Runella sp. SP2: one gene and its partner. The protein of the gene in region 2 interacts with the protein of the main gene of each other region in a pairwise test. Links are inferred from orthologs where the notes say so. Each region holds a gene or a part of one and is shown on either strand. Other genes may lie near its edges. The genes, in order: DTQ70_RS09460 and rsfS.

Region 1 (10,818 bases), 5.1 Mb from region 2 along the record:
GGTCGGGATTAGCGTTTGAGCAAGTATGCTTTGCGCACATTACCCAGATAAAACGAGCCTTAAACATCGGTGGCGTATTGAGCAACACCTATTCTTGGTACACCAAAGGCGATGGTGAAAAGAAAGGCAGCCAAATAGATTTAGTCATTGATCGTAGAGATCAAGTCATCAATTTGTTTGAAATAAAATTTTCAATTAATGAATTTGTGATTACAAAAGAGTATGATGCCAAACTTCGACAAAAAATCCAGTCATTCAAAGAAGAAACGGCGACCAAAAAGTCTATTTTCCTGACGATGCTCACCACTTTTGGGGTAAAACCTAACGAATATTCAACGTCAATCATCCAAAACGAATTGACAATGGATGCGCTCTTTCAATAAATGAGGTGTAGATTATCAATGCCTTATGATATATGGGATAATTTCCTCTTCCAAACTCACAAAACAGGTATTTTTACGCTAAATCATTTCAAGAAAAGTCCGCTATTTTGTAGCCTGAAAACTCTTAAACTTTACCACATTATGAAACCCTTAAAAAGCTACCGCATCATGGAAGAGAAACGAACCCCGTTGGTGTTGGATCAGACGATTTGGCTAGCTGGCTTAACTCTCTTGATTTTTGGTTACATCGTATTTCACTACTTGTACCCAATGATTAGCAAAGGGCTATTTTTCTAGCTTTTAGCAGCCAAGACAAACATTTTCTATAAAAAAAGCGAGCCTCGGCTCGCTTTTTGTTGTGTGATTTTCAACAAATGTTTTGCTTCTCCGAAGCTGTTTAACGTTATTTTTTACCTTTCGTAAGGTAATTTACAAACAAATACACGCCGTTTTTATTGGCAATCACGATGTCTAAGGTCTTGTCGTTGTTCATGTCTTTTACCGTGACGTTCAGCCCCGACCCCGAATCGTTGTCAATCAGGTGTTCAGTCCAGTAGGGGGCTTTCCCTGGGGTAAACGCTAGCCAAAACAAAATAGAGGCGTCGGCGTCGCCTGGGTCGCGGCCGTGGTGGGCCAAAAAGCGTTTGCCCGTAATGTATTCTTTTTTGCCGTCGCCGTTTAAGTCGGCCATGATGGAGGAGTGAGTTTGGGCGGTGGTAGTACTGATGAGATGGGTTTTAAAGTTGAGGTTGCCTTGGGCATCCGTAATTTGTTGGTGCCACCATACCCCCAATGCGTGGGCGGAGGCACTGACCACGTCATTTTTGCCGTCGCCATCCACGTCCAAAATCTGCATGTGCGAGCAAGGGTCGCCGAGGTTGGCAGGGTGGAACTTCCAGTTCCCTGAACCAAGGTCTTTGGTTCCTTCAAACCATCCTTCCCGCACCACAATGTCGTTGAGGCCGTCTTTGTTGAGGTCACCGTAGCCAATTCCGTGCGAAAAGTTTTCGGTTCCTGCTACTTTTTCGCCCGTTAGAGGAAAACGTTGCCACTTAGTTTCGCCTTTTTTGGTGGGGGCTTTGAGCCAAACAATTTGTTTTTTGGCGGGGTCGCCGCACAAAATATCGAGCCGCCCGTCTTTATCGATGTCCACAAACGCGGGCGATTCGTTGGACACGCCCATCGAGTCGGCAATGATGTGTTTCGTCCAAGCTTTTACTGCCTTGTTTTTGGGGTTTTCAAACCAAAAAGCGGGTTTTCCTGGAAAATCAATGATGACCACATCGTCCCAACCGTCCAGATTAACGTCCATTCCTAAATTCAGAAACGAATTGCTGTATTCTTTTCGGGGGTTAAAAACGTTGGAAAACATCCCGAAGCCCACGGCAGGCGACTCAGTTTGTTTCGCATCAGCAGGGTGCATTTGGTGGACTTTCCAAGTGGGAGCTTCAAACCAATAATACCCCGCCACAATGTCCATTTTACCGTCACGGTTCAAGTCGGCGACGGTCGCCCCCTCCGAAATAAATTCGCGGGTGAGGGTGGTCTTCTTAAAACCCGACGGCAGCATGGTCGTAACGGGTTGTTGTGCCCAACTACCAAAACTGACGATGAAAAGAAACAGTATAAAAGCCCTGAAAATCATGTTTTTAGAGAGGATAGGGGTTGTAAATATAAGATTGTTTCTAAAAGTGAACCTCAACCTGCTTTTACTTTATTGTCTCCGTGTGCTCCTAGGTTTTGTGGCCTTTGAGTACAATTTCATGGTCGCCCGCCCACTGAGCCATGTCTTGTTTACTGATGGCGGCGGCCATCATGTCTGGAAAAAGGTCGGGGGTACAGGCAAAGACAGGGACACCCAGCGTAGCTAGAAATTTGGCGTTGCGGGTGTCAAAATAGGGGGCACCTGAGTCGTCGAGGGCAAGTAAACAGATGACTTGAACACCTTCGGCCACAAGTTCTTCGACCCGTTTGCGCATTTGGGTTTCGTCGCCTCCTTCACACAGGTCGGTGATGAGAACTAAAATGGTATCATTGGGCTTGGCAATGATTTTTTGGCAGTACGATAGTGCTTTGTTGATGTCGGTTCCACCCCCAAGTTGTACCCCAAAAAGCAGTTCAACGGGGTCTTTCAAATCTTCAGTCAAATCTACTACTTCGGTATCAAAGACAACCATCTGGGTTTTGATTTGGGGCAACGAAGCCATCACCGCCCCAAAAATCCCTGAATACACCACCGATGCCCCCATCGAACCACTTTGGTCGAGGCAAAGAACCACGTCTTTGAGCGAGCGCTTGCTTTTACGCCCGTACCCAATGCGGGTTTCGGGGATAATCGTACGGTATTCGGGAAGGTAGTGTTTAAGGTTTTTACGAATGGTTGTGTTCCAGTCGATTTCGTTATAACGTGGCCGTTTGTTACGGCTGCTGCGATTCAACGCCCCCGTGATGGCCTGAACCGTTTTTTGTTCCAACTTTTGAATAAGCTCCTCTACGACTTTCTGAACTACCCGACGGGCGGTATCTTTGGTTTTTGAGGGAATAAGTTTTCCCAATTCCATCAAATTTGCAACGAGCGCAACGTTCGGTGTGGCTTGTTCCAAAATGTCGGGTTCGAGCATCAGTTTTTGTTGTAGAACGGGCTGTTTGAGGGCATCTCCTTGCATTACTTGCACCACAGACTGCGGGAAATAATTACGAATATCGCCCAGCCAACGCGCCACGGCAGGTTGTGATTGACCACGCCCTACTTTTGAATTATCCTTTTCAATGTATTCAAACCGTTGCTTTCGTTCAAATTCATAAAGGGCAGAAAGTGAAGCATCAATTTGTGCATCCATCCCGCTGAGTTGGCAGTCGGTTCCGTCGGCCTCGTCACCGCCGAGAATAAGCCGCCAACGGCGTAAGTTTTGAGAATCAGTGTTTGACATTGGCTTTTTCGTTAATTTAATCCCAATAATAACTGCAACATGGGCAAAACTTCTTCGGCGCGATGGTGATCAAAATCGGTAGTGTCGGCGGGTGCAAGAATTACTGTTTGCTCCACGTTAGCTCCTTTTTTTGCTTTTTCACCCAGTTGTTTGCGTTCCGAGGGTTCAAATTTGGAAAAGGTTCGGCGCAGAATGGGAAGCAATTCAATAAAATAGTCTTCCGAAAGTTCAAAGACCCAACGGTAGAGTAGGTTCCAAAGCACATTATCGTACAGCAGTATCATACCGCTTCCTTTGAGAAACCCTTCGACCCATCCTGCCGAGTAAGCAGGTTCGTTGCCCTTTGACAAAGCCAACTCAAACCGTTGGGCGGTCTGTGTTTCGTTCAATTCGCTGGCATCAAACAAGAGTCGGCAGGTACAGCCCAAAATGAGCGAATTGACGCCCTCTTTGTCGAGTAAAAGGTATAATGTACTTCGCCATTGTTGGGTAAGTGTTTCATTCTCAATGAGACGCGTGGCTTCGTTAACGCTTTTGATGTAGTCAAATACCTTTCTCGAATTTTCGTCGTCGAGGCCGTAACAGGCATTGGGCAATCCGATGCAAATTCGGGTGAGAAGACCTTCTACCAATTGATTGATGGCCGACAAATCCGTTTTCCGAACGTTTCCGTAGCGACTCACTTCAACCAAAGGTGGAAGGGCCGTCATCAGTTCAATAATGTCGGATGAGACCGTGGCTACTTCGCTGATTTTACGTAATAATTGCTCAATGGCTCCGAACAATTCGGCGGGGATGGCCTGCTGAATCAGGTCGGCGAGGTCTTTGATGACGTTTGTTTTTTGACTTTTGTCCACCAAAAACTTGGTACAGGCATCTTCCACCGAGTTCCCCCAAATTCCTTTTTCTATCAGGTGGATAAACATTTCGGGCTGCCAACGAAGCGTCCACGCCTCCTTGAACGTTCCTTTGGTTCGAGCGGCCAACTGTTTACCCCATTTAATGTCCAAGATGGCTAGTCGGTAGATGAGCTTACTGCGATTTAAATCGGTCTCTTTGCGCAGGTCAAGTTCATAGTCTTTCTTTTCGGCCGTAATGGGCAATCGGTAGCTTTTGGCTAGCTTTTCAAAATTTTCTTGCAGAGGTAATTTAGGCAACTCGTCGGGGACTTTTCCAATGCGTTGGGCAACAATCAACTCTTTTTTGACCAATTCGAGTAAGATTCCGTCGCCCATGCACATGACGGTCTGGGTAGCTTCGTTGAGTTCGTGAAGTCCCACCCGCGACAGCGCCCGCAGACTCGCCAGCGTTTCTGCCAACCGAAAGGCTTCGATGACGTGCGCGGTAGAAATGTCCATTTTTTTCTGACGAAACAGCCGAGCTACTTTCGTTAGCCAGCGCGAGCCATCGTCTTTTTGGCCGTATGTCCAAAGGTGTTCGTACCATCCTGGAGAGGTAATTCCCGCCCCGTAGCCCGAAAACATCGAAAGGCGGTCGTTGGTCCAAGGAATCCACGTACAGCCAACTTTAATTTTTGTTTTGGGCAACGCTTTCAACAGTTTGGCGTCCTGCTTCGCCGTGGCTTCGACGTCGAGGAGGGCAGGAGCGTGCCAGGCGCCACACACCACGACAATGTTGGTATAGAGTTCGTTTTGAGCTTTCCGAATCAGTTCTCGCATGTACGCTTCACGTGCCACGTTTTCTTGGTCCAACGCAGATTTTATATGGGCAGCACGTAGTTCACTCATCATCAACAATACTGCTTCAAAATGTTCTTGCGCGTTGTTGGGAATGTATTTTTGCTCAAAGTGATGTTCCCACCAAAGTTCCGAATTTTCGTAACCTGCTACGTCGGCAAAGTAAGAAATGGGGTCTTTGAAGGGAAGCAGGAACTCCTGTTTTTCTTCTTGTTGCTCCACTGTTTGCTCTTTTTGAGCCGCTCGTTGGTTGATTTGTTCTTGAAAAGAAATGGCCAGAGGCAAATCGACCATGCGAACAGGAAGCTGCTGGGCGTGGGCGTACGAAATAGCTTGCCATTCGGGCGAAAATTGGGCAAAAGGGTAAAACGTAGCTTGTTGTGGGTCGTCGAGGTTGTACCCCAGCACGGCCACGGGTGGTTTTAAGCCACTTTTTCCCACCCAATGAACGATGGAGTCGAGTTCGGGCGGACCTTCCACCAAAATAATATCAGGCTGTATCTGTGCCAATCGCTCAACGACATTCTTGGCTGAACCCACCCCGTGATGACGTATTCCTAAAATATGAAGCGGCATGGAGTCGGTAGTTACAAAGTGATTTCCTTACAAGCCCGATACACGTCTTTCCATTCGGCGCGGGGTTTGACGACGGTTTCTAGGTATTCGTTCCAGACTACTTTGTCCTGAACAGGGTCTTTGACAACCGCACCTACCAAACCTGCGGCAACGTCTTGGGCGTTTAGGCGACCGTCGCCAAAATGAGCAGCTAGGGCAAGTCCATTGTTGACGACCGATATGGCTTCGGCGGTGCTCATGGTACTGGTGGGCACTTTGATTTTGGTTTTCCCGTCGGCTGTCACTCCCGCGCGTAATTCGCGGAAAATGGTCACAATGCGTTGAATTTCTTTCAAAGAAGGTGCTTCTGCGGGAAGTTCAAGGGCTTTTTGTAAACTTGAAACACGGTGCTGAACGATTGAAATTTCTTCTTCCATCGAATCGGGAACGGGAAGAATGACGGTATTAAAACGTCGTTTCAACGCCCCCGAAAGCTCATTTACTCCTTTGTCGCGGTTGTTGGCCGTCGCAATGACGTTGAAACCCGAAACGGCCTGCACTTCCATATTGAGTTCAGGAATGGGCAAGGTTTTCTCGGACAAAATCGTGATAAGCGTGTCTTGGACGTCGGCGGTGATACGCGTCAGCTCCTCGATGCGGGCAATTTGCCCCGTCCGCATCGCATACATCATCGGGGTGGTTACGAGGGCGTTTTCGGTGGGGCCTTCGGCCAACAGGCGAGCATAGTTCCAGCCGTATCTTATGGCTTCTTCGCTCGTTCCTGCCGTCCCTTGAATAAGTAAGGTCGAATTTCCCGAAACAGCCGCCGCAAGGTGTTCTGCCACCCACGACTTGGCCGTACCAGGAAGCCCATAAAGCAACAACGCGCGGTCGGTCGTAAGGGTAGCCACGGCAATTTCCATCAGTCGTCGGCTTCCGATGTACTTGGGGGAAATTTCAAACCCGTTTTTCAATTTTCCGCCCATTAAGTATTGCACCACGGCTTGGGGCGACAATTTCCAGTTGGTAGGGCGTTTGTGGGTATCTTGTTTGCCAATTTCTTCCAATTCAAGGGCAAACTGTTGTTCAGCGTGTTGTCTTAGTACGTTCATTGTGCTGTTATTTGTTCTATTTCTTCTTTTATTTCTAATTGTTTAAAGAGAATGTCGGCAAATTGGGTGTTCCAATAATTTCGTTGCCAATCTTGGGATAATTCATTTTGAAGCGAGTAAAGCAGGTTTTTGGCACTGACGTGCAATTTCCGCCCCAACTGATTTAAAAAATTTCGGTCGGAAAAAACGTAGTAATAGTTTGAACCATCAAGCTCTTTCACCAACGAAATCAACGCCTTTTTTGAAAACTGTAACGACCAATTTTGCGGTGGGTCTTCTGTCGTAATGGCTTTTACCAACGCAAACGAAAGTTGGAAATGATGTAACAACAGTTCTTCTTGGTCGGGCCAAGGCAAGCGTTGAAGTAAGTCTGCCTTTTTTACTTCTAGGTGGGCGGTTACTTTCAAAAACGCTTTGATTTCATCGGGCGACGCATACACCATTGCTTCACTAAAGGCGTATAAATACGCCGCTGCATTTTTGCTTTGAGTGTTGACAAAAAAATCGACCAATCGTGACAGGTTTCCTTCAAAAAACTTGATTAAATGACTCGGATGTAGCCATCTGAGCAACGATTGAAGCCAGTATTCGGCGTCCGAAACGCCTTTTTGGGAGCTTAATTTGTCGAATCCAAATCGTTGGTTCATTTCGTTTCCGTTCCAAAAATCCATCTCATAATCAGGAAGTTGGAGTTGGTAGTTTGCTGACGAAAAGCCAATTGCGGATAATAAACCCTTCTTTTTTGTGATACACTTGGCAATTTGCTCGGCTACTTCTTTGCCAAATGGACTGCCTTGTATGGAAAGCCGTAATTCGTTGATGAGGTGAATGGCCTCAAGGGTAACGGGTTTGGGCGAAGTCAGGTTTTTGGTTAGTTCCTCGTGAATTTGTTCTAAAAAGGGTTCATCGTTGGCCGATAAACCAACTTTCAACGTGGACAATAGACTTTTTCGGTCTTTAGCCGATTCGTTGGGCCAAGCCTGAGCCAAAAGTGACAACGCCTCGGCAGGATTTTGGCGTCGAAGTTCGCTCAAAAATGCCTTTCGTTCGGTAGGTTTTCCTTCTTCCCACTGCGTTATGCTCATTGAAACGTCCGTGATTTGCCAAGTTTCATTGAATTGTGCCAGCCATTTTCCCCGTACACCAAGGAGGAGGTGGAGCTGAGGAAGGAGTTGTTTGGGGGTATTGCTCAACGCGTTCACAAGCAGGTCATCGGTCAAAACCCAGTTTTTCTGGTGGCAATTTTGAAGGAGCAATTCCAACAAATAGGGGTTGGCTGGCGATAAATCCAATACTTTTTTCCAAAGGGCAACCGTTTTTGGCGGACAGAATGTCGAAGTTTCTGCGTCCTCCAAAGCCAAATTTGGGAGGGTAATTTTGGAAGGATTCTGTCCTGCACGATTGTAATTATAAAGGAGTGCCGCCGCTTTTAGGAAATAACCCTCAGCATCATTTTTATTGCTTTTGGCTAAAATTTCTTGAATGGAGGCAGGGAGTGCTTCGGTCGCTAGGGGGTGTCTTTCGGTACCCAACAGGGCGGTTTTTTTTAATAATTCCCAATGAAACATCTGATAATGAATGGAAAAGGCTGTTAATGTTTATAATAGCTGATACGAAAAATTTTGAACGATACCCAAAGGCCAAACCGACGTGGATTGCCGTAACAGAAAAAAAGTAGTAGGGTGTCCAGCGGTGAAAGCCAGCAGTTTCCAAATAATGGCTTCTTCAAACGCATCGTGGAGACGCATCACTGCCCCTGTGGCGTCTTGAAGATACCAATGGGTTTGGTGCTTGGTGATTTGAAGGTGTTCGACCAATTGAGGGACGTCATCGGCCCAGGGGTTTTGGGCAATGACACGGGTGTATTCTAGTTGCGAATGTTGCCAACTCTCAAGTCCTTGCAGTGAGGTAGGAAGAAACGATTTACTCTCTAAATGATGTTTTACTAGGGCGCGAAAGGGACTGTGACTTGGATAAAACACCAAACGAGCTTTGGAGGTATTGCCAGGCACAAGTGGGGTTTCAATGGCAGCGGTTCTGTAAGCAAAATTGAGCACCAACGCAAAACGCTTGGAGTTACACCCGTATAACCAATTTCGTTGGAGGAGAATATCCTCTTCTTGGGTGCTACGTCTGCCAATCACAACCCATTCATCGTCAATGGTTTCTGATTCTTTGTTTTCGATAAGTTCTTTTTGTTGAACATTCCAACCAACCCGACTTTTTACTTCCTCTTGTACAAGCGGAGGGAGCTGGTCGAGGTTTCGAAATGCCTCGATTTGTAAGTGTATTTTTGCCGCAATTTCGAGCGCTTGGGTTTGCCAAGAATCGCCTTTATAATAGTTGAGTTTGGTGAATTCTTTGACCAACGAGGCAAAACCCGTCGCCTGGGCATCCACCATGCGGGCGGCCATTTTTTCAAAGTAAGCGCTACCTTTTTCGGGAAGTGCCAACAACCCAGCCCTCACCATGTCTCGAAGCCAAAGGTCAAGCTCAGCAACGCCTGCTTCAACTTTCAGCAAACGGTCGTTTTGGCGCTTTTCCTTGTCTTTGGCTTGTTTGTCTGTTTTTTCGGAATCCTGTTCCTCACTTACTGGCGGCTGGACTTTGGCTTCGGCTTTTTCAGAACGTTTGTTGATCCATTCGCTGACCCAACTAGGCTCGGTGGCGAGCTGAGGAATGTCACCGTTGCGGCGTGCGACCAAAAACAACAGCCCTAACCCGTGTTTGCACGGAAATTTTCGGCTGGGGCAAGAACATTTAAAGGCAGTATTTTGGAGGTCGATTTGGGTTCGATAGGGGTCTTTTCCGCTTCCCTGCACTTCTCCCCACAGTACTCGTTCGTTGGATTGGTAATTCAACCATTTGCGTTCATTGGCTAAGTCTTTTCCCGCTTTGAGCGATGAAGCGTCGGGCGCAAGCTGGTTTACCTGGTCCTCGTTTAGAAAATTCATAGAAAACCTGATTTTTTAGGAAATGCAATTAACGAAAAAATAGGTTTATGTAAAATAAAAATAGATAATCTATCGGAAAAATTTTATTATTCGGTTTCTCTGCTTTCATTCAAATCACGAAAATCAGCCGAATAAATTGTGTGAAACAAAAAAACGTAGTTGTTAAAAGCAATTTTAACAACTACGTTTTACTCCCTCTAAAGGAAAATCAGGAAAAAGAGAGCCTATTTTTTGGTGCTCTTCATGCTTTCATCAATTGCCATAATTACTTCGTGGGATTGGTGGTTGTGCTCTTTTTCGAGGCGGCTCTTCAAATTGGTAAGTAACGAGCGGCTTTCGTCGGTATTCAAGGCCGAAACACGACGCACCATAAACTCTAAGTGCTTGTCCATCACCGATTTTTCGGCAAGTGCTAGGGCGCGTTTGGCGTCAAGAGCAGCCAACGGCTCAGCCGCATACCACAACATAAGGGGCATATTATGGTCGCCTTTGTCGCTGGTTTTTTGAATAAGCGCTTCCACTGCCTCCCAACGCTGAGCGGGAGAAATTCGTAATAAAGCAGAGGTCAAGTACAAGCGAACCAACGGCGAATTATCGTTTTGGGCTATGCTTACAAACTGTTTGAGGGTTTCGTCCGAAACAGCTTTACCCTCTGTCACCAATTGTAAAGCCCAGCTGCGAACGTACTCGTTTTCGTGGCTAAGTAAGGCATTCATTTCTGGTTGGGTCAATCCCTTGGTCACGTGTAATGCCCACAACGCCCGAAGTTTGCGGGTAACGTCAGGGTTGTTAGTAAGAATTTCTTTCAATGCCTTGTGGACTTTTTTGTTAGGCCCGCGCTCTTGCAACAACGTTCTAGCTTGACGTACGTACCATTCGTTAGGGTGTAATTGGTAATTGACCAGTTCTTTATCCGAGGCTTTAGATAAGTCAACTTGCACCCATTTGTCGTTTTCGTGGGTGATTTTGAAAATACGCCCCATTGTTTTATCGTGAACGTCGGGGTTAGAACTGTGGCATTGGTTTTTGTCGTACCAGTCAATCGCAAAGACCGAGCCACTGGCGTCGTATTTGAAGTTCAACCACTGCGACCACGTATCGTTCATGGCCATAAAGTCATCGCGGTGGCGCACCACGTAGCCCGAACCAACGCGTTCGGGATGGTCACGGTTGAAGCGCGCACCGTT
Region 2 (10,651 bases):
GATCGATGTCTTTGGTTTGCGGTGCCATCACTAAATCTGACATTTCACCATCACTCATTTTATATCCCAAATGCGAAAGACAAACCACCAAACTACACTTCTTTTCATTGCGGAGCATCGCGGCGGTTTCGTTCGCAGTTTTTACGGGGTCGAGGTACTTGGTTCCACCAAATAGTTTCTGCGGAATTAAGCCATCGGGGCTAATTCCAATCCCAAAAACGCCCACTTTCACACCTTTAACGTTGAAAATTTTGTACGGCTGCGCCAAGCCTTCCATTGACGTCCCCGCAAAATCGTAATTCGCTACCAGCACAGGAAACTTGGCATACGCCTTGATTTGGTTCACGTACAGGTCGAGTCCACCGTCGAAATCGTGGTTGCCCATTGTCACAGCGTCGTAGCCCATTTGGCTCATCAATTCGATTTCGGGACGACCTTTATAGAAATTAAAATAAGGCGTTCCCTGAAAAATATCACCCGCGTCAAAAAGCAACACGTTCTGTTCTTCCGAACGAATCTTGCTCAAAATTCGCGCCCGATTCACCACGCCACCGCGCCCCGCCATGCGGTCGCCTTTTGGAAATGGCTCTAGGCGACTGTGTTGGTCGTTGGTATGTAAAATAGTGATTTTAACTTCTTTTGCCTGAGGCGACGCCCATGTTTCAAAAGGTAACGACCCTAAAGCTACTGCTCCCGTGGCCCCAAAAATATGTTGAAGAAATATACGTCTTTGCATGATAATGATAAAGCAACAAGTTGATTCAAATATGACTACTTACTCAACGACGGTCGTTCTGCCGTCTTTTTTAGGGTCAATCGACTGCCCTTGTTTTCCTTTTCGGCGCAGATAGTCCGCCATCGCATCGCGCATGAGGTAGTTGAGTGCTTGATACCCCTTATTATTCTTCACAATAGGAGCTAAGTCACTACTCATTGCCATGTAGTCGCTCGTAATGAGCGTATAAGTTTGCTCCGTATTAAGCGGTTTTCCCCCAATCAGCACTTCTTTTGGTTTGCTAGTCGCCTTGTCAACAACAAGTTTCAGACCCGACTGCGGTTCTTTACGTTGTGCCAAATAGTCAACCACTTTTTGCATGGTTGTGCCCGAAAGCGTAAGCACCACCAAATCGTTATCAAAAGGCATTACTTCATATACTTTTCCAAGGGTAATATTTCCTTGAGGCAAGTCTGTACGAATTCCCCCGTTGTTGGTCACGGCCACGTCAATGGGTTTACCAAAACGTTCTTGTCCCATTTCCCGAAAAAGATCTGCCATCAAATTCCCCAATTCTGATTCAGGCGTACCTTTTGTCAGCCGACGAGGTGAAGTCGTCAGCACTGCCGTCATCTGGGCATCCAAAGTGTCGTGGTAAGGTTTGAGGTATTTATCCACCGTTTGTGACAAAGCTGAAGACGGTGCAGTGACGGTGTCACTGATTGCAATCGGCTGAAGCTTAACGGGCTTTCCTACAAAATAGCGCGTACAAGCTCCTAAAGAAAGAGCCAGTAACACCAACGGTAATACAATTTTTCTCATGGTTTTTGTTTATTGATTCCTCAGTGTTTACCTACCAATACTTCACGCATTGGGCGGTCGGTTGATGCTTCCAATGGTTCTAATGCGCTTAGACTTTCGGCCACTACTTTTTCATAATAGGCTTCGTACTGTGGCAAAATATTCGCCAACTCAAATTCTTTGGCCCGGGCCAATGCGTTGGCTTTAAAACGAGGCAAATTTTCGTCTTGTAAAATGTAAACTGCATTTTTTGCCATGTCTTCAACGTCGCCCACGTTGCTCATAAAACCAGTGACACCTTGCACGTTCAACTCTGGCAATCCACCTGCGTTGGATGTAATCAAAGGAACTTCGCAAGCCATTGCCTCCAACGCTGCCAAGCCAAAACTCTCTGTTTCAGAGGGCATTACAAACAAATCGGCCACCGAAAGTACTTCCTCAATCGCATCTAAGTTCCCCAAGAAGCGAACACATTGCATCAAATCCAAGTCACGGCACATATTTTCTATTTTGGCACGTTCGGGGCCATCACCCACCAACAGTAATTTGCTGGGTACTTCGTGGCGTACTTTTTCAAACATCAACACAATGTCTTCAATCCGTTTTACCTTTCGGAAATTGGAGGTATGCACCAGCAACTTTTCACCGTTGGGACAAATTGCCAACTTGAAATGGTCTTTTTTCTGTTTCTTAAAACGATCTAAGTCAATGAAGTTAGGAATCACTTCAATGTCTTTGGTGATGGGGAAATAATCGTAGGTAGCTTGTTTTAAAAACTCCGACACCGACGTAATACCGTCCGATTGGTTGATACTAAACGTAATCACGGGTTCGTACGAGCGATCTTTGCCCACGAGCGTGATGTCGGTTCCGTGCAAAGTCGTGATGACGGGGATATGAATGCCTTGAGATTTGAGAATTTGCTTTGCCATGTAGGCCGTTGAGGCGTGCGGGATGGCATAATGCACGTGCAAAACATCCAGTTTTTCGGTCTTCACCACGTTCACCATCGCGCTCGACAGCGCCGACTCGTACGGGGCGTACTGAAACAAGGGGTAGTTGGGAATATGAACTTCGTGGTAAAAAATATTTTCACTGAAAAAATCTAAGCGCGTAGGTTGTGAGTAAGTGATGAAGTGAACCTGATGTCCGACGGCAGCAAGCGCCTTTCCAAGTTCAGTAGCGACTACGCCACTACCACCAAATGTTGGATAACAAACAATTCCGATTTTCATTCGCGGACGGGGAGTTAGTTGAGGTATTATTCGGCACAACAAAAAAAATGCAATTTTTTCTCCACATTCTGTATAAAGATTTTGTGAAGTCCCGAAACGCATCTAACTTATCCGTTGTTTTGCATACAGCTTTGAAAACATCCACCAACCCATAATTCGTCCTATTTGTGAAACGCCGCCTTACCATCAAAGACATTTCGTTTGGGTTTATGCGGCTTATCCGCTGGCCTAACTTACTCATGATTGCCCTGACGCAATACATGACCCGCCTGTTTTTAATTGGCCCCATCAGCGACTGGAAAAGTATTCTGCTCGAAAAAGAGATTTTTCTTATTACACTTTCTACCGTACTTGTCGCGGCAGCAGGTTATGTCATCAACGACTATTTTGACATCAAAATCGACCTTATCAACAAACCCGACCGCGTCATCATTGGGCGATACCTCAAGCGACGTGTCGCCATGACCACCCACCAAGCTTTTAATATTCTGGGCTGTGGCTTAGGGCTATTGGTGAATAAATGGGTGTTTCTGCTCAGTGTACTGTCGGTCACGCTTCTTTGGGTCTATGCCTCTTATTTCAAGAAACGACCTTTCATTGGCAATTTTATTGTTGCCCTTCTAACGGGTCTTTCCCTCATTATTCTAGCTGTTTATTATCCCCAAAATCGCTCGTTGGTTATTTTGTATGCCTTGTTTGCCTTTGGTATCTCACTCATTCGTGAAATCATCAAAGACATGGAAGATGTACGCGGCGACGCTTCCCACGGCTGTCAAACCCTGCCTATCATTTGGGGAATTCGACGCACCAAGGTCTTTCTTTACGGGCTCATTGCAATTTTTGTTCCCAGTTTGTTTCTGGCCGCGCATTGGCTACAAAACTCCCAATTGACGTGGATGTTTGTAGGGCTTCTTGGACTCATTGGCTGGCTGGTGTATCGTCTTATCCGCGCCGACACCAAAAAAGAATTTGGTTCGTTAAGTAGTTTGTGTAAACTTGTTATGCTTATCGGAATGCTGAGTATGATCTGGTTAGCGTATTAGTTTTTTTTCTTCCACTTCAGGGTATTCAGCAAGTGAACAATGTCCTTGCGAAGGTAGTCGATGGCGGGTTGTAACGAATCTTGCTTATCGGCTACCGAAAAATAAAGCGCCCCACGAAGGTAGTTGGTGGTGGTATCGGTGGTAAAAAATTGGACGTAGCTTGGCACATCACCCTCCAAATCAAACATCACGGCCCGCTGCCCCGACTTTGTTTTTACTACTTGTTCCCGAATCCCTGTCGCTTTAATCTGGTGCCGACCAGCCAATTTATAGGCATCATTGATAAATCCACCAAGGCGCTGTGGATTGTTTTGGACAGGTTTGTAGGTTAGCTGAATACTGGCTTTCAGGGAAGGATACGCAATAAATATCCAGTGAGGTTCGGCGTCGCTAAAGGTATCAGGCAATATCACCGCACTTTTTGAATATTCAAACGAGTACGGATGGTCTTCTTTCATCGGTTGGTAAACTTGGGCAGGCAAATCGAGGCGAGGGAATCCTTTGGGTTTGGGGACATAATCGGATTCAGAAGAAGAACAACTCACGCCCATGCTCGCGCAAAGTGGCATGATTGCCCAAACCATTTTTTTAACCAATCTTTTGCTGACATTTACCATTTTATTCTATCAAAACTATTTATTTTTACCAATAAAGCTCATACAGTGTGTTTGGTTGCTCACAACCAAACGTGTATGAGGTTGCTCACAACCGAATTTAACTCACAAACGTGCATGAGGTTGCTTACAACCGAATTTAACGCTCAAACTCGTAACTAATCTCTTTAAAGTCAAAATACACCAATCGGTTCTCAATTTGAACCGCCAAGAGTCCTGCATCGGTTACGCCCACAATCATCCCCGTAAATACGTTTTCTGCCTGCCGAAAATTGTGTTGTTCTTGATAACGAAACAAACTTTGTAAATAACGCATCTTCAAAGCATCAAAATGGCCATTGCGAAGAAGCAGGTAGTTTTTTTCAAGCGAGGCCAACAAATCGGGCAAAAGCTCTTCCCGCACGTATTCTTTTTGGGTGGCTTTACGCAAGGAGGTAGCCCGTGGGTTTTCAAATAAAAGTTGGTTGATATTTAGCCCCATTCCCACAACAGACGCTTCCAGTCGGCCGCCTTGAATAGAATTTTCTATCAATACTCCACCCAGCTTTTGCTCGCCCACATAGACATCATTAGGCCATTTTATTTTAAGAGATTCTCCCAAATAAGGCTTAAAGAATTCGTATATCCCCACTGAAATGGCGACGTTGAGACGAAACTGTTGAGATGGACTCAAAAAATGAGGACGTAGAATGAGCGAGAGCATAAAGTTCTCTCCAGCCTGCGCCAACCATTGATTTCCGCGCTGCCCACGGCCTGCCGTTTGGAAGTCAGTTATGACAACAGTACCTTCCCAGCCCTGCCCAAGGCGCACCAAATCCGCCGCTTCATCGTTTGTTGACTGACAAGTTGGCAGATAAATCAAATTTTTTCCAATAAAAAGCGTTTTGGACTTAATTTTGTACAATATTTCTTATTTTTAGGGATGCAATTTAAGACTAACGCATGAAACAACGCAAATCAGATAGTATATCTTCAGAACAACTGTGCCATCTTGTAGTAAAAGGAATGCAGGAAAAAAAGGCAGTGGACGTAGTAGTGATGGACCTGCGCGACATTAAAAACGCCATTACGGACTTCTTTGTAATTTGTACTGGTAACTCCGACACCCAAGTCGATGCCATCGCCGATTCTATTGAGACAGAGGTATATAAAATTATCTCAGAACACCCTTGGCAGCGCGAAGGCAAAGAAGCCAAAGAGTGGATACTCATTGACTATGTGGACGTAGTTGCTCACGTTTTCAAGAAAGAACGGCGCGAATTTTATGGGCTCGAACAACTTTGGGGTGACGCCAAAATCACACTGGTGGAGGAAGAGTTCGCCTAATTGAACATTACCCTTAAAAATAGTGTTGGTCTGATAATACGTTTGTAGTTACCTACCACTCCAAACCTATTCAGGCGAATACACCACAAAACCCGTTAATTTAATTCAATAAATAATCATGTCCGAAAACAATGGCAACCCGCTAAACCCCAACAACCGCAATCCACGCCGTACGGGCTATCAGGGATGGATTATTGCGGCCTTGGTGTTAGCGATTTTGGGAATCACCTTTTTCAGTCGCAATACGGCCATTCGCCCCATTACGCAAAAGAAATTTGAGAAGATGGTGCAAGCGCACGAAGTGCAAAGCATCGTTATCGTTAATAGTGAATACGTAGAAGTAACCCTTAACACCAAAGCCCTCGAAGATCCGAAATACCGCGCTCTTTTTGATAACAAGGCGTACTTCAACAACGGCGGGCCTCACTTTCAGTTTGAGGTGACATCGGCCGACAAATTTTTGGACGATTTTCAAAAACTCAAACCCGACAGTGATTCCATTGATTACGATTTTGATCGTCGAAGCGACTGGACAGGCTTCTTAGGTACTTGGGGCTTCCTTATCATTATGATTTTGGCCATGTACTTCTTGCTAGGTCGCATGACAGGTGGAGGTGGCCCTGGTGGTCAAATCTTTAACATTGGACGCTCAAAAGCAACGCTCTTTGACGCTGAAAATAAAGTTAAGATTACCTTCAATGACGTGGCTGGTTTGGAAGAAGCCAAAGAGGAAATCATGGAAATCGTGGATTACCTCAAAAGCCCTACCAAATTCACAAAGCTTGGTGCTAAAATCCCAAAAGGCGCTCTTCTAGTAGGCCCTCCAGGTACAGGTAAAACCCTTATCGCCAAAGCTGTAGCAGGAGAAGCAGGTGTACCTTTCTTTTCGCTTTCTGGTTCTGACTTCGTTGAAATGTTTGTAGGGGTAGGTGCCGCTCGTGTACGTGACCTTTTCAAACAAGCCAAAGAAAAAGCACCTTGTATTATCTTTATTGACGAAATCGACGCCGTGGGTCGCTCACGTGGCCGTGGTGGTATGCCAGGCGCAAACGATGAACGCGAAAATACACTTAACTCGCTTTTGGTTGAAATGGACGGTTTTGCTACCGACTCTGGTATCATCATTATGGCGGCCACCAACCGTCCTGATGTACTCGATTCTGCGCTTCTACGCCCAGGCCGTTTCGACCGTCAGATTTCGGTGGACAAACCCGATATTGTTGGTCGTGAGGCCATCTTCAAGGTGCATTTGAAACCTATTAAATTATCTCCAGACGTTGACCCTAAAAAATTGGCTACCCAAACGCCAGGTTTTGCAGGGGCAGAAATTGCCAACGTTTGTAACGAAGCTGCCCTTATTGCCGCTCGTCGCGACCGTGAGGAAGTAACAATGCAAGATTTCCAAGATGCGATGGATCGCGTTATTGGTGGTTTGGAAAAGAAAAACAAAATTATCTCGCCCGACGAGAAGAAAATTGTGGCTTACCACGAAGCAGGTCACGCCGTAGCAGGGTGGTTCTTGGAACATGCTGATCCATTGGTCAAAGTGACGATTGTACCACGTGGTATGACGGCTTTGGGATATGCCCAGTATTTACCTCGCGAACAGTATTTGTACCGTTCAGAACAGCTTTTAGACGAAATGTGTATGACCCTTGGAGGTCGCGCCGCTGAAGATGTCGTATTTGGAAAAGTATCGACAGGTGCCCTTAGCGACCTTGAGCGTGTAACAAAACTTGCTCACAGCATGGTTACGGTCTATGGTTTAAACGATAAAATCGGTAACATGTCGTATTACGACTCTAAACAGTCGGAGTACTCATTCAACAAGCCTTATTCGGAAGAAACTGCGCGTATGATTGACGAAGAAGTTCGCAAAATCATTGACGAAGCCTACAACCGTAGTAAGGCACTTCTTACCCAGCACCTTGCTGCTCTTGAAATCATCGCGCAAGAGCTTTTGGAAAAAGAAATTTTGTTCCAAAGCGACCTAGAGCGCTTGATTGGCAAACGTCCTTTTGAAAGAGAAACGGTTTACCAAGAGTTCATGAATAGCAAATCTAAAGAAGAAAATTCGACCGAAAATAACGCCTAAAAGGTAGTTCGTTCACTTCTTAAAAGGTTAGAGTAACAGCATCCTGTTCTCTAACCTTTTTTTATTTCACTCCTTTCTTCCAACATGCGTATCTTTCACATTTATTAAACTTAACCAATATGCTTTACGTAGTACATGCTTATGATTATACCGACGAGCAGGCCCTTGAGCGCCGCATGTCGGTTCGGGAGCGTCATTTAGAGGGGGCTAAAATTTTAAAGGCAGGTGGCCATTTTGTAATGGGAGGCGCTTTGCTTAGTCCCGAAGGGAAAATGATGGGTTCGATGATGGTCGTTGATTTTGACACCGAAAGCCAAATGAACGAGTGGCTACAAAACGACCCTTACGTAACGGGCAAAGTCTGGGAGAAGATAGACGTCAAGCTGTTTCGGAAAGCAGATGTATAGAAGCAACAAAAGGCACTGCGCCGTAGCGTAGTGCCTTAAAGTATATTTTCTAAGGAAGAATATCGACTTAGATTACTTCGTTTTCGCGCATTTTCTGCACGTAAGTTGCGTGAATTACTTCTTTGCGACGTTGTACAGATTTTTTCGTAAAAGCCGAGCGTGAACGCAACTCTTTCAAAACACCAGTTTTTTCAAATTTCTTTTTGAAACGCTTAAGTGCCTTGTCAATTGATTCGTTTTCTTTAACTTGTATAAGCAACATATTTGTTAGTGTTTTTTTCTCTTTTTATAAAACGGAGTGCAAAAATAAGTGTCTCCTTTTAAAAAATCAATTTTCTTTGTACTTTTTCTTTCAACTTATTCATAACACTCCCCTGAGTACATTCTTGCAGGCATGAAATACGCCATTATTGACCTTGGAAGCAACACCTTCCACCTATTGATTGTTGAAAAACAAGGGGATACCCTCCAACAATGCTTCAAAGAACAGCTTCCTACTAAAATCGCGAAAGCTGGAATCAATCAAGGGCAAATTACAGAAGAGGCGACTGAGCGCGCGTTGACGGTACTACGATTGTTCCGCCAACACATCGACGCGCACGGCGTTTTACTGCAAAACGTGAAAGCAGTAGGAACGAGTGCCATTCGCAATGCTAAAAACGGAGCGGAATTTTGTCAGATTGTCGCCCGCGAAACGGGTATTCTTATCGAAGTCATCAGCGGAGCTCGCGAGGCTGAGCTCATTTATGAAGGCGTTCGGCTAGGCATTGATCTTGGCGAAGCTCCATCACTGCTGATGGACATTGGCGGCGGCAGCGTTGAGTTTATCATTGGGAATGCTTCGCGCACATTTTGGAAGCAAAGTTTTGAAATCGGTGGTCAGCGTTTGTTAGAGAAATTTGTTTTGACAGACCCCATTTCCCCATCCGCGATTCAGCGAATGCACAGCTATTTTCAAGAACAACTATTGCCTCTTGTCAACGCCGCCCATCAGTATGCCCCCCAAACATTAGTAGGGTCATCGGGTTCGTTTGATACACTCGTTGACATGGATTTTATGCACCGATTAGGCCAACTCCCCTCCCCTACGCAGACGAGTTTTGAATTGCCCCTGGCCGAATTTTACCGTGCTTACGATTTACTTACTACCCTCCCTCGCGAAGAACGCATGGCAATCCCTGGCATGATTGAATTGAGAGTTGATATGATTGTACCAGGGGTAGTGCTGATTGCGCACGTACTACGTAGCCTGCAAATCAAGCACATACGCAGTACGACTTACGCCCTAAAGGAAGGGATGATGCAGTGGGCACTGGGGTAGTGTATCTGTTTTTTACTCGCTGAATAATAAAAGCGCAGAGTTCCACAGAACAAAGTCTGCGAAACTCTGCGCTTTTTAAATCCGCGCTATCTGCGGGGAAACTTTACCGAAACCGAACAATTAATGCGATTCGCGGCTTACTTCGCTACCCGATTTACCCACGAGAAAATCAAAATCACAGCCTTCGTGCGACTGCGTCACGTGCTCGATGTATAATTTGTTGTGACCACGGTTATAGCCCAAATCAATCGGCTTCCATTCGGCGCGGCGGCGGGCGATTTCGTCGTCAGATACGTGCCAGTGAATGTAGCGTTCGTGAATGTCGATTTCAATCAAATCACCGTCTTTGACCAAAGCCAAGTTACCACCAATGGCACTTTCGGGCGACGCGTGCAGCAACACCGTTCCGTAGGCCGTTCCGCTCATGCGCGCATCCGAAATCCGCACCATGTCCGAAACACCTTTGTCCAAAATCTTTTTCGGCAAGGCCATATTTCCTACTTCGGGCATCCCTGGATAGCCTTTTGGCCCTACGTTTTTGAGCACCATTACGCAAGTTTCGTCGATGTCCAACTCAGGGTCATCAATGCGCGCGTGGTAGTCTTCGATGGTTTCAAACACCACCGCACGCCCCGTGTGTTTCATCAAATGCGCCGAAGCCGCCGAAGGCTTAATCACCGCACCATTTTCACATAAATTACCTTTGATTACCGCAATACCTCCTTCTTCCAAAATTGGCTCAGCGCGTGAAGCAATCACATCTGGATTCCAGTTTCTAGCGCTTTCTGAGTTTTCTACCAACGATTTACCATTGACCGTGATAACATCTTTGTGCAAAAATTCTTTTATCTCATTAATCACCACCTGCAAACCTCCCGCGTAGAAATAGTCTTCCATCAAATACTTTCCTGAAGGCATCACGTTCAGCAAAAAAGGCATCCGTGAGCCTACACGGTCAAAATCATCCAGTGTCAAATCAATCCCCACTCGTCCTGCAATGGCTAACAAATGCAAGACGAAGTTGGTAGAACCACCCACGGCAGCATTGGCCATAATGGCGTTTTCAAACGCTTCGCGCGTCAATATTTTTGAGA

The links.
Region 1: the proteins of rsfS (region 2) and DTQ70_RS09460 interact in binary tests that used the Escherichia coli proteins (3 or more experiments, as listed by UniProt). The link is inferred for Runella sp. SP2 from one-to-one orthologs.

What each region holds. Positions count from the first base shown.
Region 1 is NZ_CP031030.1:2,237,954-2,248,771, reverse strand. Bases 4,638-7,637 are described here. They hold DTQ70_RS09460 (AAA family ATPase), read right to left. Parts: upstream 6,678-7,637; coding sequence 5,598-6,677; downstream 4,638-5,597. Other genes in these bases: DTQ70_RS09455 (DUF5691 domain-containing protein), read right to left, coding at 6,674-7,637; DTQ70_RS09465 (DUF5682 family protein), read right to left, coding at 4,638-5,586. Outside these bases: DTQ70_RS09480 (ATP-binding protein), read left to right, coding at 1-383; DTQ70_RS30650 (hypothetical protein), read left to right, coding at 525-680; DTQ70_RS09475 (VCBS repeat-containing protein), read right to left, coding at 787-2,028; DTQ70_RS09470 (VWA domain-containing protein), read right to left, coding at 2,117-3,313; more of DTQ70_RS09465, read right to left, coding at 3,325-4,637; more of DTQ70_RS09455, read right to left, coding at 7,638-8,245; DTQ70_RS09450 (SWIM zinc finger family protein), read right to left, coding at 8,276-9,631; DTQ70_RS09445 (PVC-type heme-binding CxxCH protein), read right to left, coding at 9,856-10,818.
Region 2 is NZ_CP031030.1:7,333,334-7,343,984, reverse strand. What follows is about bases 4,210-7,042. They hold rsfS (ribosome silencing factor), read left to right. Parts: upstream 4,210-5,350; coding sequence 5,351-5,734; downstream 5,735-7,042. Other genes in these bases: ftsH (ATP-dependent zinc metalloprotease FtsH), read left to right, coding at 5,853-7,042; DTQ70_RS29595 (biotin--[acetyl-CoA-carboxylase] ligase), read right to left, coding at 4,548-5,312; gldD (gliding motility lipoprotein GldD), read right to left, coding at 4,210-4,378. Outside these bases: DTQ70_RS29620 (bifunctional UDP-sugar hydrolase/5'-nucleotidase), read right to left, coding at 1-736; DTQ70_RS29615 (5'-nucleotidase C-terminal domain-containing protein), read right to left, coding at 776-1,537; N-acetyl-alpha-D-glucosaminyl L-malate synthase BshA, read right to left, coding at 1,558-2,751; DTQ70_RS29605 (geranylgeranylglycerol-phosphate geranylgeranyltransferase), read left to right, coding at 2,919-3,794; more of gldD, read right to left, coding at 3,791-4,209; more of ftsH, read left to right, coding at 7,043-7,829; DTQ70_RS29580 (YciI family protein), read left to right, coding at 7,949-8,236; rpsU (30S ribosomal protein S21), read right to left, coding at 8,304-8,498; DTQ70_RS29570 (phosphatase), read left to right, coding at 8,631-9,557; DTQ70_RS29565 (IlvD/Edd family dehydratase), read right to left, coding at 9,678-10,651. UniProt on the Escherichia coli protein: Functions as a ribosomal silencing factor. Interacts with ribosomal protein uL14 (rplN), blocking formation of intersubunit bridge B8.